One region of the Dokdonia sp. R86516 genome, then DNA from elsewhere that is predicted to be linked to it. Evidence: riboswitches for the same ligand, from Rfam matches in the RefSeq annotation. Region 1 holds a riboswitch; the other holds the start of a gene.
The links. A riboswitch is a leader RNA that binds a small molecule or an ion and turns the genes downstream of it on or off. The one in region 1 is predicted to bind S-adenosylmethionine.
Positions count from the first base shown of each region.

Region 2: it holds a riboswitch for S-adenosylmethionine, as region 1 does, so the genes downstream of both, SJY23_RS12490 (Na+/H+ antiporter NhaC family protein) here and SJY23_RS06955 (O-acetylhomoserine aminocarboxypropyltransferase/cysteine synthase family protein) in region 1, are expected to answer to the same signal.

Region 1 covers NZ_CP138998.1:1,525,245-1,533,397, reverse strand. The annotation lists gene SJY23_RS06970 (homocysteine S-methyltransferase family protein) at 1-948, opposite strand, end outside; gene SJY23_RS06965 (aspartate kinase) at 951-2,039, opposite strand; gene SJY23_RS06960 (alpha/beta fold hydrolase) at 2,027-2,998, opposite strand; gene SJY23_RS06955 (O-acetylhomoserine aminocarboxypropyltransferase/cysteine synthase family protein) at 3,093-4,385, opposite strand; SAM riboswitch class I at 4,544-4,665, opposite strand; gene metK (methionine adenosyltransferase) at 5,076-6,329, shown strand; gene SJY23_RS06945 (CIA30 family protein) at 6,522-7,064, opposite strand; gene SJY23_RS06940 (TMEM175 family protein) at 7,130-7,750, opposite strand; gene SJY23_RS06935 (carboxypeptidase regulatory-like domain-containing protein) at 7,831-8,153, opposite strand, start outside.
Region 2 covers NZ_CP138998.1:2,787,486-2,795,638, reverse strand. The annotation lists gene SJY23_RS12500 (choice-of-anchor J domain-containing protein) at 1-3,386, opposite strand, end outside; gene SJY23_RS12495 (choice-of-anchor J domain-containing protein) at 3,551-4,132, opposite strand; SAM-I-IV-variant riboswitch at 4,560-4,656, shown strand; gene SJY23_RS12490 (Na+/H+ antiporter NhaC family protein) at 4,692-6,026, shown strand; gene SJY23_RS12485 (YceI family protein) at 6,139-6,987, opposite strand; gene SJY23_RS12480 (hypothetical protein) at 6,969-7,367, opposite strand; gene SJY23_RS12475 (YceI family protein) at 7,369-7,911, opposite strand; gene SJY23_RS12470 (DUF5777 family beta-barrel protein) at 7,935-8,153, opposite strand, start outside.

The sequences.
Region 1 (8,153 bases):
TTTAATGTGTGCAGGTGTGGTGCCACAGCAGCCACCCACAATATTTACAAGGTTTTTATCTATGTATTTTTTAATCTGCGTTGCCATTTGCTCTGGTGTTTCATCATACTCCCCAAAGGCATTAGGCAATCCCGCATTAGGATGTGCAGAAACACCCACCTCTGTTTTACTTGCTATGGCTTCTAGATGTGGCTGCAGCTGACTAGCACCTAGCGCACAGTTAAAACCAACAGACAACAGCGGAATATGAGATACTGAAATTAAAAATGCCTCTGCCGTTTGCCCAGAAAGCGTTCTACCAGAGGCGTCTGTTATGGTGCCAGAAATCATTACTGGCGTGTCTATTGCTCGCTCCTCTTTTACCTGATCTATCGCAAAGAGCGCAGCCTTTGCATTGAGCGTGTCAAACACAGTTTCTACCAGCAGCAAATCCACACCACCGTCTAGCAAGGCTTCTACTTGCTGCTTATAAGCAACTCTAAGTTCTTCAAAACTTACCGCACGATACCCCGGGTCATTTACATCTGGCGACATACTCGCCGTCTTGTTTGTAGGGCCTATGCTTCCTGCTACAAATCGTGGTTTGTGAGGTTCTTTTGCGGTTATGGATTGAGCGACATTTTTGGCAATTTTCGCGGAAGCGTAATTCAAATCATACACATACTCCTCCATCTCATAATCTGCCATTGCGATGGTGGTACTCGAGAAGGTATTAGTCTCCACAATATCTGCTCCCGCATTAAAATACTTGCGGTGCACCTCTGCAATTGCGGCAGGCTGCGTGAGTGACAGTAAATCATTATTACCTTTTACAGACCGATGAAAATCTTTAAAGCGCTCTCCTCTAAAATCTTCTTCACTAAAATTATATGCCTGTAGCATCGTACCCATCGCCCCATCTAGCACGAGGATACGCTCCTTTAGTGCCTTTGTAATTGCCGTGCTCATAACTAATTAAGGCTTGTCGTGATTTTTAAAATATCACTCAGCACTCCTCTTGCTGTCACTGCCTTTCCTGCGCCAGCTCCTTGTATCACCAGCGGGTGATCACCGTAGGAGTCTGTATAAATTTCAAAAACAGCATCCGCACCTTGAGTTTGTCCCAGCGCTGTGTGCTTAGACTCTTGGACTAGTTTTACTTCAAGCTGTTGTGTTTTTAAATCTAACTCACCTACGTGTCTCAACACTTCATTTGCTCCTAGTTGGGATTTACTTTTCTCAAAAATGGCATCAAGGGTTTTTACGCTTTCGCGAAACTGAGGTAAGGTAGTGGTACCATTTAAAGCTTTAGGCACTAGTGATTGTACTTTTACATCGTCAAACTCTTTTGTGAGTCCTACCTCTCTCCCTAAAATCAAGAGCTTGCGTGCCACATCTTTACCAGATAGATCTTCTCTAGCATCGGGCTCAGTGAGTCCCAACGCATCTGCCTCAAGTAATATGTCTGAAAAACTCTTATCCTCTGCCGAAAAGGTGTTAAACAAATAACTAAGAGAGCCAGAAAATATGCCTCGTACCTTATGTATTTCTTCACCACTATCGTATAAACTTTTTATAGTCTCAATGATAGGCAATCCTGCTCCTACATTTGTTTCATATAAGAACTTCTTGTTGTGCTGTTTTAAAGATGTACGCAGGGTTTTATAAAAATCATACGAGCGTGTGTTTGCAATTTTATTTGCCGTTACGATATGAAATCCATTTTCAACGAGAGATACATAGTTTTCTACAAACTGCGGACTCGCAGTGACATCTACCGCGATAAACGAGCTTTCAACATCGTGATTTGACTCTTGTTGTTGTTTTAATTTTTTCGCGTAAGCGTAAATATCATCAAGTGTGTATGGATGTGCCTGGTTCTCAAAATCTGCACTCCAGCTGCCTGTCGTCTCATTTTGAAATAATGCCAGTGTAGAGTTTGCAATACAAAAAATATTAAGTTGCTTACTAGAAGACTTTTTATTAAAATCTGTAATCTGTGTGATGAGCGTGCTCCCCACATTACCTATACCAAAAATGGCGATGTTTATTTGTGACATAATTGTGTTGAAAAAATGGGTTTTACAAAGCTTGATAACTGCTCATATTCTATTAAAAAGGCATCGTGACCGTGTATGGATTTAATCTCATCATAGGTAGATGAGACACCCATCTCTTGTAATTGCAAGTGGGTCTCATACATCTCATCTGCTAGAAAAAGTCCGTCTGTATCTATAGCTACTTGATGCACGGTACCGGTAAAGTCACACAGGGACTCTTTAAAATCTTTGCTTCCTTGTGTAATATCTGCACTAAGCAATAACTGATTCATAAGCCTATATGCCGATAGCGAAAAACGTTCTGAGAGCTTTATGCCGTGGTGATTAAGCCAGCTTTGTGTATTATATAATTGCTCATCGCGCTTACTGCGATTAAACTTCTCTTTAAAAGAAGCTGGTGTGCGATAAAAGGTCATTGCGTGCATACGCGCATCTGCTACGGGCTGGCTAGAATGGGTAAGCAAGCTGTCTTGTATATGACATTGTGCTATCACCCAGTCTGTCGCTTTCCAGTCTGTCGCAATGGGTATTAAATGTTTTATAAGTTTTGGCTGTTGGCTTGCGAGCTCCCAGGCTATCTGCCCTCCTAAGGAACCACCTACAACGGCAAAAAGTGATGTTATGTTAAGATGCTGTAGCACCTCCCCGTGTATGCGTGCGATGTCATAATTTGTAAACTCTTTATACGCTGTAATGCGCTGCGTGCTTGCGTGGCCATTACCTGGTATATCTATAGATAGTATGGTGTAGCAACCTGTATCTATAGCTTTTTCTTTACCTATCAAATCACTCCACCAGCCTTTGTCTCCAGTTATGGTAGAGTTACCCGTGAGCGCGTGATTAACCAGTACTACAGGAGCTGTACCTAGTACCTGACCCGCCAGCTGGTATGACACTTCGAGATCACAATGATAACCAGAATGTGTGGTAAAAGATGATATGGATACGATGTTAAGCATAAATATTGCAGTTTAAGATGGGGCGAAAGGCTACTTATTGTAAAAAAGCTCCAACTAGCTCTGGCAAAAAAGCTAGCTGGAGCATCACAATTAATTACACTAAAACAGTTTTATCTACGCGCGCAAAAGCCGCTACGAGATCTTCTTTAAGATCTTCTATATTTTCAAGACCAACAGAAAGACGTACGAGATCTTTAGTTACTCCAGTTGCCTCTTGCTCTTGGTCTGAGAGTTGCTGGTGTGTGGTGCTCGCTGGGTGTATAATGAGTGATTTACTATCACCTATATTTGCGAGTAGTGAGAAAAGCTTAGTCTCGTTTGCAATAGTTTTTGCACTTTCAAAACCACCTTTTATACCAAAGGTGACAATCCCACTCTGCCCCTTAGGCAAGTATTGCTTTACAAGATCATTGTACTTACTTGACTCAAGACCTGGATAATTTACCCACGCCACCTCATCACGAGTTTCTAGCCACTGCGCAAGTGCAAGTGCATTTTGCGAGTGCTTTTGCAATCTAATTTCTAGTGTTTCTAGCCCTTGTAATATTTGGAATGCATTAAATGGGCTCAATGCCGCACCGTGATCTCTCAATCCTTCTATGCGCACCTTTGCAATAAAGGCTGCCTCTGCAAGTGCATCGTGGTATACTAAGCCGTGGTAACCTGCAGATGGCTCTGTAAACTCAGGAAATTTACCATTACTCCAATCAAATTTTCCTGCATCTATAATCACTCCGCCTAGTGCGGTACCATTACCGTTTATGTATTTTGTAAGTGAGTGAATCACGATATCTGCCCCGTGCTCTATTGGGTTAAGAAGCGCTGGAGTTGCCACCGTGTTATCTACAATGAAAGGGACTTTGTGCGCTTTCGCGAAAGCGGAAATACCTTTTAAATCTAATACATCCAGTTTAGGATTGCCTAGTGACTCCACAAAGAAGGCACGGGTATTTTCTTGTGCTGCGTTTTTAAAATTTTCTGGATCTGAAGGATCTACAAAAGTGGTTGTAATCCCAAAACGAGGAAGCGTCACACTTAGTAAATTATACGTTCCTCCATAGAGACTACTTGAGGCTACTACGTGGTCCCCTTGCTTTAAGAGTGTAAGTAGCGTGGTGTTAATTGCCGCAGTACCAGAGGCTGTTACAACAGCTGCTAGCCCTCCTTCTATCTCTGTGAGGCGCTTCTCTAGCACATCATTTGTAGGGTTATTAAGGCGTGTGTAGATAAAACCTGGCTCAGAGAGGTTAAAAAGGTTTGCTGCGTGGTCTGCATCATTAAAAACGTAGGCAGTGCTCTGGTAAATAGGCACGGCTCTTGTTCCTCCGTTTGCTGCATAATCGTGTCCTGCGTGCAACGCTTTGGTTGCTAATTTTTGTGTACTCATTTTTCTTTTTTTTGAGTTTAATAGATTCCCTCTCACCTTGTGTGAAAGGATTAAAAACAAAAGCCAAACGTCTCTTAAACCTTTTTACAGGCTCTCAAGATTTTTAAGAAAAATATTATAAGAAAAAACATAAGCACGTACCTGAGCGGTACTGCTCGATGTTATCTATCCTCAAGATTCGGTAATGAGCGACTCTTGGGTAGAATGTAGCACCTTCTTTCTAAGTGAAAGGGTTGCTAAGGCTTCATAGGGTCATTCCCTCAGCCTTTCTTGATAACATTTCAATAAGTTGTTGAACTTTGTGAGCACAAATATTGTAAAAACAATTTTACAAAAACAAACTTTTTAGAATAATTTTCTAAATAAAGTTATGTTAAATTCAATTAAACAAAAATTAAACTATATTCAATCTATATATAAAACTATTTTTCTAATCTCTCCATAAAAGCAGAAAATAGGTCTTAGAAAATTTTCACAAAAAAATAACATTACCCTACCAGATTGGTAGGGTAATAGATTATTTATATCATTAAAGTTTCTTTACTTTTGTCCCCATAATAACGAGGACAGATTTGACTGCTTGCAACCTCAAAAAAAAATGGCTAAAATCAAACACAAGACTTTAACATTTCTTGTGTTATGTTTCTACCCAGCACTCGTCAAATCTACTTCTTGACAAAAAATTAAAAAATGGCTTATTTATTTACCTCAGAATCTGTTTCTGAAGGACACCCTGATAAAATTGCAGATCAGATTTCTGACGCACTTATCGATAACTTTCTTGCTTTTGACACGCAGTCTAAAGTTGCTTGCGAGACCCTAGTTACAACTGGGCAGGTAGTTCTTGCAGGAGAAGTAAAGTCTAATGCATACCTAGATGTTCAAAAAATTGCCCGTGAGACTATTAATAAAATAGGATACACAAAGGGTGAGTATATGTTTGACGGTAACTCTTGTGGTGTACTGTCTGCCATACACGAGCAGTCTGATGATATAAATCGTGGTGTAGACCGCGAGAGCAAAGAAGAGCAAGGTGCAGGAGACCAAGGTATGATGTTTGGCTATGCGACTAAGGAAACTGAAAACTATATGCCACTAGCTCTCGAGCTATCACATAGATTACTCATTGAACTAGGTAAACTACGCCGTGAGGATGATGAGATTACTTACCTACGTCCAGATGCCAAAGCACAAGTTACTATTGAGTATAGTGATGATAATGTGCCGCAACGCATTGAAGCGATTGTGGTGTCTACACAACACGACGACTTTGATGAAGATGAAGCAATGCTAGGTCGCATACGTGGTGACATAAAAGATATTCTTATACCTCGCGTAGTAGGAATGCTACCAGAAAATATCGCTGCGCTCTTTAATGATGATATTAAGTATCACATCAACCCAACGGGCAAGTTTGTGATAGGTGGACCTCACGGAGACACAGGTCTTACAGGTCGTAAAATTATAGTAGATACGTACGGTGGTAAAGGAGCTCACGGTGGTGGTGCTTTTTCTGGAAAAGACCCATCAAAGGTAGACCGCTCTGCAGCTTATGCAACGCGTCACATAGCAAAAAACCTAGTAGCTGCCGGAGTAGCAGATGAGATACTTGTACAAGTATCTTATGCAATAGGTGTTGTTGAGCCTATGGGAATCTTTGTAGATACCTACGGCTCATCAAATGTGTCGCTATCTGATGGTGAGATTGCTCAAAAGGTAACCGAACTTTTTGATATGAGACCAGCTGCAATAGAAAGCAGATTAAAACTGCGCTCTCCTATATACAGCGAGACTGCAGCATATGGACATATGGGACGTACAAACGAAGTGGTAACAAAAACTTTTGAAAGCTTTGACGGTAAGAAAAAGGAAGTTGAAGTAGAACTCTTTACTTGGGAAAAACTTGATTATGTTGAGAAAGTAAAAGAAGCTTTTAATCTATAGTCTATCGGTATAGATAGTAAAAAAGGGAGCCACTAGGCTCCCTTTTTTTGTTTTGTAAGTTATCACTCATATGTGCTCAATGTAATGCGATTTCCTGACAGGCTCGAAATGACGACTGATTTCCAATTACAATTACCTAGTCTTCTTACTGTTATGTGATTTATCGGCAGGCTCGAAATGACAAAAATGTAGTTACTCAAATATGATTTTATCAACTTCGATCTCAAAATCTGTTGCGGCTTTTGTATTTGAAATTAATCCTATGCGTATAATATCTGCGAGATCTTCTTTATCGGGCTGCCCTTCCATAGGCTGTCCTAATCTGTAGGTGCCAAAATTTGCTAGATTATAGGTTACGGTTTTCCACTCCCCTTGAGTGATGGGTAGGTTTATTTTATAATTCGGTCTCCAGAATCTTTTATACTTATTGAGCGTGAGCCCAAAATCTTGCCCTGTAGATTTATATCGTACAGTCACGGTTGTATAACTGGACAAATCGTACGACTGGTAAGGAGTTCTCAAGGATGCAAAACCACCATTATTCTCCAGACTTACGCTTCCGCGAAAGATGATACTTTCCTTAGTTTGCTCAATACTACCCGTAGATAATCCTCCCATTACTCCATCAAGCACGACAAACCAGTCATCACAAGTGTTGCAAGTAGTTCCAAAATCAAAAGAGAGCGGTGTCGTGTTCATAGTAGTTGTGATCAGTAAGGCTAAGAGATACTTCATAGCTTTTTTCTTTAAAGTTACGCTTTCGCGAAAGCGTAAACCTTATACTTACCACATTTTTAACACTACTCGGCAAGTGTCATTTTCTTCTTAAAACGACGATCAATAAGAAATTGAACAACAAAAAGAAAGACAAAAATCACTCGAGCAAACATTGGGAACACCATTGTACAGAGCGCGGCAAGAACCCAAATTATTAAAACATTTATAGCCCTTGCACGGTACCAGCGATACAGTACTCTGGTAAAACCTGTTTTCTTGTTTTCTGAGTAATACACATAGCGCGTCATAATTAAGTTAAAAACACCTATAACCGCAAGATTGATACAATAAAACATAAAAGGACCTGGGTAATCAAACCCATTTACATACATCGCTGTTGAGAATGGAAGTAAGACGATGGTGAGCAAGAAAAATATATTAATCCACAGTAGCTTACCTGTTACAACACTTACAAATTTCATTAACTTAATGTGACCTATCCAATATAATGCACTCACTAAAAAACTCACCACTAGACCTATGAAATCTGGTATTCTGTTAGCAAGCACGGCTCCAAAAGACAACTTATTAAGTGTAGCAATACTTGGGACACCTACCTCTAGAATGAGAAGTGTCATTACAATAGAAAATACAGCATCTGAAAAGTTTACTACGCGAGCTTTATCATAAGTTTCTTGTATCATTTTTCTAAAGTAATTAAAAAAAGTAAAAGCGACCTCATAAAGAATGAAGTCGCTTTTAAAAAGTGTTTCTTGTAGTTATGCTACAAACTATACTGTACTGTGAACATTACAATACGAGGCTGCACAAAATACTCTGTATTTGAGATGGTAAAATCATTTACACTATTTGTACTTATCACATCTACATCGAGTAAGTTTGTGGCTTGTATTCTAAACTCCCACTTACTTTCTGGTTTTTTATAGTACAGATTTGCTTCTAAGAAAGAATATCTGTTTTCTATCTCAGTACTATCGTCATTATCGTCATAGTTGTACAAGCTCCAGTCTGCAGCAATTGTAAATCCTTTACCAAAACTCCACTCTGCATTTGCAAATGGTCTATTTGTAAAGAAGGTTCTATCTG
Region 2 (8,153 bases), 1.3 Mb from region 1:
AAGAGCTCAGAAGCTTGGCTTGGATTAATTTCAAAATTTACCTTAGAGATTCGATCTTGATTTAATATCCAACTTTCTTGCTGACTGTCACTATTTCTCCATGGATTTGCTCCTTCTTTAGAAAACAGTTTAATAGCACTATTACTGTCATTTTCAATAATTAAGCTACTATTAGAGAACTCCGTGCTTTCTAAGATAATTCCAAAAGGTAAACCATCTTCAAAATCAAACAGTGTTGTAGTACCATCTTGTACTGGGATAGCCGTTTCATAAGCAGTGTCTAAGCTAAAAGAATCAAGCGCTATACTGTTTACTATAGATGAATGGCCTACATATAAACCGAAAGAATATTCTCCACTTAATACGGGTGTGAACGTTGTTTCTACTGGAAAGTATTCATAAAACCCAAAATCAAATCCTGAAAAATAATTAATATTATTATCTAGTAACCAATGTTCTGAGCCCATCCCTATTTTGACACGTACACTATGGGAACTGTAGTCACCTATTTCCCTTTTCATTTTAACTATAAACTTGTAAGTAACTCCAGCCTCTAAGTAAAACATGGGAGTTATTAATGAGGTACGTAGACCATATTCATCAAAAGTTACGTAGATAAAATTCGTATCACCATCACCAACAAGATGTTCGGATAAATTTTGATTGCTCGATATCCAATTATCTTCACCTTTTAAACAATTAGGTAGAGTTCCCTCTCCGTAGGTATCCATTTCTGTGAAATTTTCTACCCAAGGTAAACTTTCAATACTACAGGCAGTTGTAAAATGAAGAGCTGTGCTAGATGTACTAGCTACATTTGAATTACACAGAGATCTTAGGTAGTAGTCATATTCAGTATCTGGCTGTAGATTGGTAATGTCAATACTTAAATTTGTAGTAGTTTCAATAATACCATCTCCTTGCGCAAAGCCTGATGGTCCATACTCTATCTCGTAGGTACTATTATCATTAAGCATTTCCCATTTAATGGTTGCACTACTTGTGCCAATACTTTTGGTATTTATATTTAAGGGAATATTACAAGATGATTGTGAGTCATATAAAAAATCATCTATCATCACCAAAGAGTACTCATAAGATTGATCATGAATGATTGCGATATGCTTATCTGTTCCAGTATACTCTGAAAAATCAATAAAAAATTCACGGCCAAAAGTCTGAATTTCATCTGCTTCGATAGTAGTATAACTGTGAAAAGTATTTCTATCTAGTGGATTAGACATCGTACCTACAATAATACCACTGCCTACAGTATTGAGACCTGTTGTTTCATTTCTTAACCATAATCTAAGTGTTTTAGTATTATCAAAATCTATTAGAAATGGAGATACAAGCATCCCTGGCATCAAATTTTGAGAGGTAGGGAAATCATTTACAAAAGCAGTATTTGGTGCAGACTTTATTGGAGCATATAAATTTTGTCGATCAATTATTCCTGCAAGATCATGGTTAGACCTCTCCCAGCAAAAGTCTGTTATTCCATCCGTTTGATGTTGTTCCTGTGCATCGTAACTATCAAAATTCTCAAAAAAAGGAGCTTGTAAAGTGCATGTTATAGTAAATGAATAACTATTACTCCAGTTGCTATAACCTAAGTTATCATTGCAAACGGCTCGTACATAATAATCATATTTGCCATTACTTAACTCATCAATTTGAAATGGGTTTGTTGTACTTGTAGTTATAGTGCCTTCTCCTAAAACGAAATCCTTTGGGCCATATTCTATCTCCCAACTTTCTGGACTCTCTTGATTATTATTGTCTTGCCACTCTAGAGTTACAGAACCTTCTTCTGATTGATAAGCCGTTAGGCTTGTAGGAGTAACACAAGTAACCTCAGAATAATGAAAGTCATCAAAAAGGATCACTTGTCTTCTATTGCTTGGCCCTTGTTTAAAACCAATATACTTATCTGTAAGGGCATAATCTGAAAATGTCACTTCATATTTTGTGTAAGTATCTTCATTATCGGCAGCATTTGTTATAGTATGATACGGTGTGAAAGTAGTGTAATCATCCGGATCTGAAAGTGTACCTATGATCACCTCGTTTGGGGAAGCATACCCACTAGATATTGGTTGAAGCCAAAATGATATTTTTTTATAGTTATCAAGATCAGCTAGCCTAGGAGATACTAACACTATTCTATCAGATGGAGTATCACCAGTAGGGTAGTCAATATCATTAAAAATCCGCACACAATTAGACCCAGTATTTGCAGGGTATTCATTAGGCCCTACATCATCTACTAAGCTAATATTATTAAGACTATTGTCCCAATAGGGACTTCCGCTGCCAGTAGGGCGTATTGCTGTCCAACAATTTTCAAAACGTCCTTCTTCTTGTGTCTCAAAACTCTCAGAATAGCCTGTGAGATATCCTTCACATTTTGTCGTAAAATTATTGACAAAAGACCAATCACTCCAATCATTATTACACTTTGCGCGAACGTAAAAATCATAACTAGTATTTGATTGTAAGTCTTGTAAAGTCACACTCTCTGTAGATGATTGTACACGCTGACCAGTATCTAAGGAAAAGCCACTAGGACCATAAACAATTTCCCATAAGTTAGATGTAGAATTACTGTAACTATCCCAACTTATATCAACCTCATTAAACCGTTCGTGTAGAACTTTTGAGTAAAGTGGCTCCGTACACGAGGGAATATTTTCATATTTAAAATCATCAAGATAAAATTCAGTACCATAAAATTCATCACCATGCTGTATAGCAATATACGTGGCTTCAAAGTTTTCACTTAACTCATTTAAATATACTGTATGTTCTCTCCAAGGTGCTAAGGGTAAACCATTGCGTTTTACCTCACTCATTTGTTCTGGTGTAATAGTTTCAATGAGATCAAAAGTATCTGGATTACTAGGATCTGTCATGGTACCGATATGAAGACTAGATTCGTTAAAACCTGATGAATATCTTCTTTTTACAATCAAATTAAATCTAATTCGCTTACTATTATCTAAATCTAAAATAGGCTTAGATATTAAGTAAAAATCTGATGACGGGGCCGAAGAAGAGTCAATGCCATTATAGAAGTATACGAACTGATTTCCAGAAGAAGGCAGTATGGTCTCATTAAAAGACCCTCCCCATGACTGTTGATAGTTAACTTCAATACTTTCAGTTGTACGTATATCAGCAAAGGCATTATGATTATTAACGATTGTAGTCCAGCATGGGTTTATACCCGTTGCATGTTCAAAAGATTCTGTGTAGTTTGCTTCTATAGGGATGCATGCTGTCATTAAATGAATGGGATCAGACCACTCAGAAAAAAGTGCTTCTGTATCACATTTTGAGCGGATCTTAATCGAGTATTCTGTGCCTTCTATAAGATTATCCAAGGCAATTGAGGGTGAATATGTTAATAGCCGTTGCGTACTATTAGAAACATTAAGAATTTCGTATTCAAATTCCCATAATAATTCAGTGCCTGAACCAGACCAATTAATCTGAGCGCTATCGTCTGTAATATTTGATGCAGTAATATCAAAGGGGTTTACACAATCTACAGATTGGACATATTAAAATCATCTATAAATACCTGTTCACCACGACTTCTATAAGTTTGTTGCAATTTAAAAGCAATGTATTTATCTGTTCCACTATAATTATTGAGATAAACACTTCTTCTTTCCCATTCCCCGTAAGGAACATCTTCATAAATCGTACTGAGTTCTGTAAAAGATTCAGGCGTTTCTGGGTCAGATACAGTCCCTACGATTAGGTCACCTTCGTAGGCACTAATGTAAAACTCTAGTTTTTTGTCAGTTGACAGATCAGGTAATTGAGGTGATATTAAAATAATAGCATTAGCTGTTGGAGATGTATCAACTAAGTGAATAGAATATCCTGTTGTACCTCTAAAAACTTCATCAGATAAAGAATAATATGTAGAAGAAGAATTACTAGGGAATTCTTTAACAGTCCAACAATCACTTATCTCAGAAGTATCAAAATTATGTTCATAACCAACTGTAAATGTATCTGTACAATCGTTTACCGAACAGTCATCATTATCTAGTGAGTTAGAAAAAAATGTAATTGCTGAAAATAAAATGTAAAATTTACTTAGTAAATAAGAATTCATAAATGCTTGATAATAGATACTCTGCTATAGATGTAAAAGACTTAATTTCAAATATAACTAAAAGTATATTTTAAGCTCTGTATTATCAATCAATTACATATTTTAATGAAAAATTACGCTTTCGCGAAAGCGTAAAAAGAAAACCTTAAATCATATTGTAAATAACATGATCCACCTCTTAATGATTAAATCTATAACTTAATTTACAAAGTGATAAACAGTTAACTGAGTCAATAAAAAAACTACTCTTTATGTAATGTAATGAGGATAATGCCGTCAGAGTACAAACCGTTTAAACTGATATCCATAGTATAAATGACGATTCGTAAGAAATATGCTGTCATCTATTTGATTATGTAAGCATTAAAAAAATTAACTTTTTTTAAGCTAAAAGGTATGGTTTGTACACTAGTTTTACATCCTTAAAATTAATTATCAAGAATCTCACAAAGGAGATAGCAACCTGCAATAACGAGCAAGGTGCTAAATAGATAAGCCAATTAATTGGAAACAATGTTAACGCATACTTCTATCTAATTGCTATTATCTCCTTGCAAGAATGAAGAAGAACATGACACAGACTACACAAATTACCCCAAAATTTACAGCCCTAATTCCGCTTTTTGTATTTGTAATCACATTTTTAGGCGTTGGTATTTATCAAGATGATTTTTATGCTCTACCTGCACCTATGGCTGTTATTGCTGGAATTATCGTTGCTTTTATAATGTTTAGACAGACTATAAATGCTAAGATTGACATCCTCCTCAAAGGATGTGGTGACGATAAAATTTTAACCATGTGCCTCATTTATCTACTAGCTGGTGCATTTGCCGCAATAACTAATGCTACAGGTAGTGTAGATGCGATTGTAAACCTAGGTTTAGATTATATTGCGATACAATATATTTACGTAGGTATTTTTGTGATTGCTGGGTTTTTATCGGTTTCTACGGGAACATCTGTGGGAGCAATTGTAGCTTTAGCACCCATTGTTGTTGGTTTTGCAGATAAAAGTAGTGCAGACCTTGCCATACTTTGTGGAGCCTTACTAGGAGGTAGTATGTTTGGAGATAACCTCTCAGTAATTTCAGATACCACGATTGCTGCCACTCAATCTTTGGGAACAAAAATGAGTGATAAATTCAAGCAAAATATAAAGATTGCGGTTCCTGCTGCACTTATAACAATCGCTATCTTAATTTTTAAAGGATTAGATCTAACAACAGATGTTACAGAAACCGTTGTTTATGAATATGATGTAATAAAAATTGCTCCTTATGTCCTCGTCATTATTCTTTCTATTGTAGGTCTCAACGTTTTTGTTACGCTACTTGTAGGTGTACTTGCTGCAGCTTTACTAGGGATCGTTTATGGTGATTTTACCATCATAGAATCTACTAAAATTGCTTACACAGGTTTTACAAATATGACTGAAATTTTCTTGTTATCTCTGCTCACTGGAGGTCTTGCTGCGCTTGTGGCTAGTAATGGCGGTATTGAATTTATTCTAGTAAACATTAAAAAACTCATTAAGAGTAAAAAAACTGCGCAACTTGGTATTGCAGCGCTGGTAAGTACCATCAATATGGCAATTGCAAATAACACCGTTTCCATAATCGTCGCTGGACCTATCGCAAAGACCATTAATGATGAATATGAGTTAGATAATAAGAAAACGGCTTCTATTCTGGATATTTTCGCTTGTATCTTTCAGGGCTTATTACCTTATGGAGCGCAGGTTTTAATGATTTTGAGCTTCTCAGAAGGTAATATCAATTACCTGGATCTTGTAGCAAATACGTGGTATTTACTGTTGCTGTTTGTAGTTACAATCTTATACATCATCTTTAAGAGTGATACTAATAATCACGCTTTTGCGAAAGCTAACTAAGTAATATTAAAGCAAGAGGTAATTTTTAAAAGAAGATGGTGTTTAAATAAAATTCCAGCGAAAGCGAATAATGGTAAGCTAGATAATAGCATCATCTAGCTTGCCATATTTTTTATTGATTTGTCAATATTACAATTGTTACGTCAATATCTTCCCAAACTTTATTCTCATGATAATCACCACATACATTATCTAGCGCATCATAACCTAACTGCCAGTCAAAAATATTCATATCTGGAATACTTCCAGAAAGCACAAGACTATCCTCATTTACAACAATATCAAAAGTCTCTGTTGCTGTGATTCCATTCATTTCAAAAAGTATGGTGACCTCATTGTTATCATAACTAATTACATCTCCTATGATATCTGGTGTAAAGGCACTGAAAAATGTTCCTACATTAGTGGTTCTCTCTGACTCATTGCCCACATTAACAGAGCTTGTGTTTACAGTTACCTTAGCATTATCGAGTAAATCAATAGGTGCAATTGCGTTCTCGTTCAGTTCGTAGCTTATTTCATCAAAGGTACCACTCACTCCTGCCCTATTGTCGTAGTCTGGGTATTTATATGCTGTCCATTCTATTTGTATTCTAGCTGCAGGAACTTCTTCTTCATTTGCACTTAATAACGCTAAGAAAGTCTCGAAACTCTCACTCTCTTCTTGAGTAAGTTGGACAGCATCGGCTGGCGGCATTACAGTATTTGAAGTAGAAGATATACGACTTACCATCTGTACGATATTTGATTTAGTTTTTTCATACGTATCATAGCGGTTGTTACCTTCTATATGATATATATGGCAGGAAATACACTTATTATCAATGACTTGTTTTAATGTAGTTGTGTAATACTCTTGAGCCGCAGCATCATTTACAGGGTACTCAACATCTGCTTGCTCTGAGGTACAGCCGGTCATTACGAGTAGACCTAATACAATTATTAATTTATAAGCTGACATTTTGATAATATAATTTCATTAAACATCTCATCTAATCCACTGTAAACCCCCTTCACAGTTATTTCATTTCCTATGGTTAAGGACCCTTCCAGTTGAGCGTTTTCTATTTCACACTTTATTTGCTCATTAAGAATAACAATGGTTGTTTGTTCTCCTTTTTCTAATAATGAGACCTTACCGGTAACCTCGATAACTTGATTTAATAAGGTACGAGCAGCCTCTGTATCAGATTCCATCTTGTCAATTAAGGTGGTTGCCGTAACTTTCAAATCTGCATTTGAGGTAGTAACACTTTCTGCGGGCTTATTAAATGAATAGATCCCGTAAACAATAGCCCCTACAATGACTAAAAGCGCAACAATACTTATCTTTTTACCCATATTACTTATAATTTGCTACAAGATTAACATCAATGTCTGCTGCAATTTTGTCTTTTACAAGAGATGGTATTTCAATGTCATATGTTTCTAAAACAAGTTTAAAGTCGCTAGTTACCTTTAAGGTTTTGTCTTTCATTACTTCAATAGTCGCTTTAACAGACGTAGGTTGTTTTTTACCATGAAAAAGCATAGTGCCATTAATATTTACATCTTCATAAACTTGAGGAGAATTTAAATCAATATCCGTTTCAAAAGTTCCTTGAAATTTTGCAGATGGATACTTATCTGAGTGCACATATTTTTCATTAAAGTGCTCCTCCATCAAGGCTTTTTCAAATTTGAAAGATTTGAGTAATACATTAAAAGCTATTAACTTCTTCTCTATATTAAGAATGCTAGCTGCTTGATTACTTGTAGCCTCAATATTTTCTATAGGGGTTTTTGAGGAGAAAGAGATAGTGCCCGTTCTAGTAACTAGCTTTTCTTGTGCTTGAGTAAGGCTTGAAGCAAAGACTAGAAATAAAATTGCGATTGATTTGTACATGGTATAAGAGTTAAATTGATTTGTTATAATGAGAATTCTCGCAGTATGCTGAAACCGAAGTTAATATCACGATTGAAGAAATTACCGCTTTGATTGATAGCAAATTTCCCTGGGTGTAAAGCAAATGCATTTGTAAAAAACAATTGAAAAACATGGCCGCCTGTCTCTATATCAAGTCCTAAAGCGAGCGTATTCTTGCGAGCACTGTGCGCGTCAAAGGTAGGTAGCGTGTAATAATACTC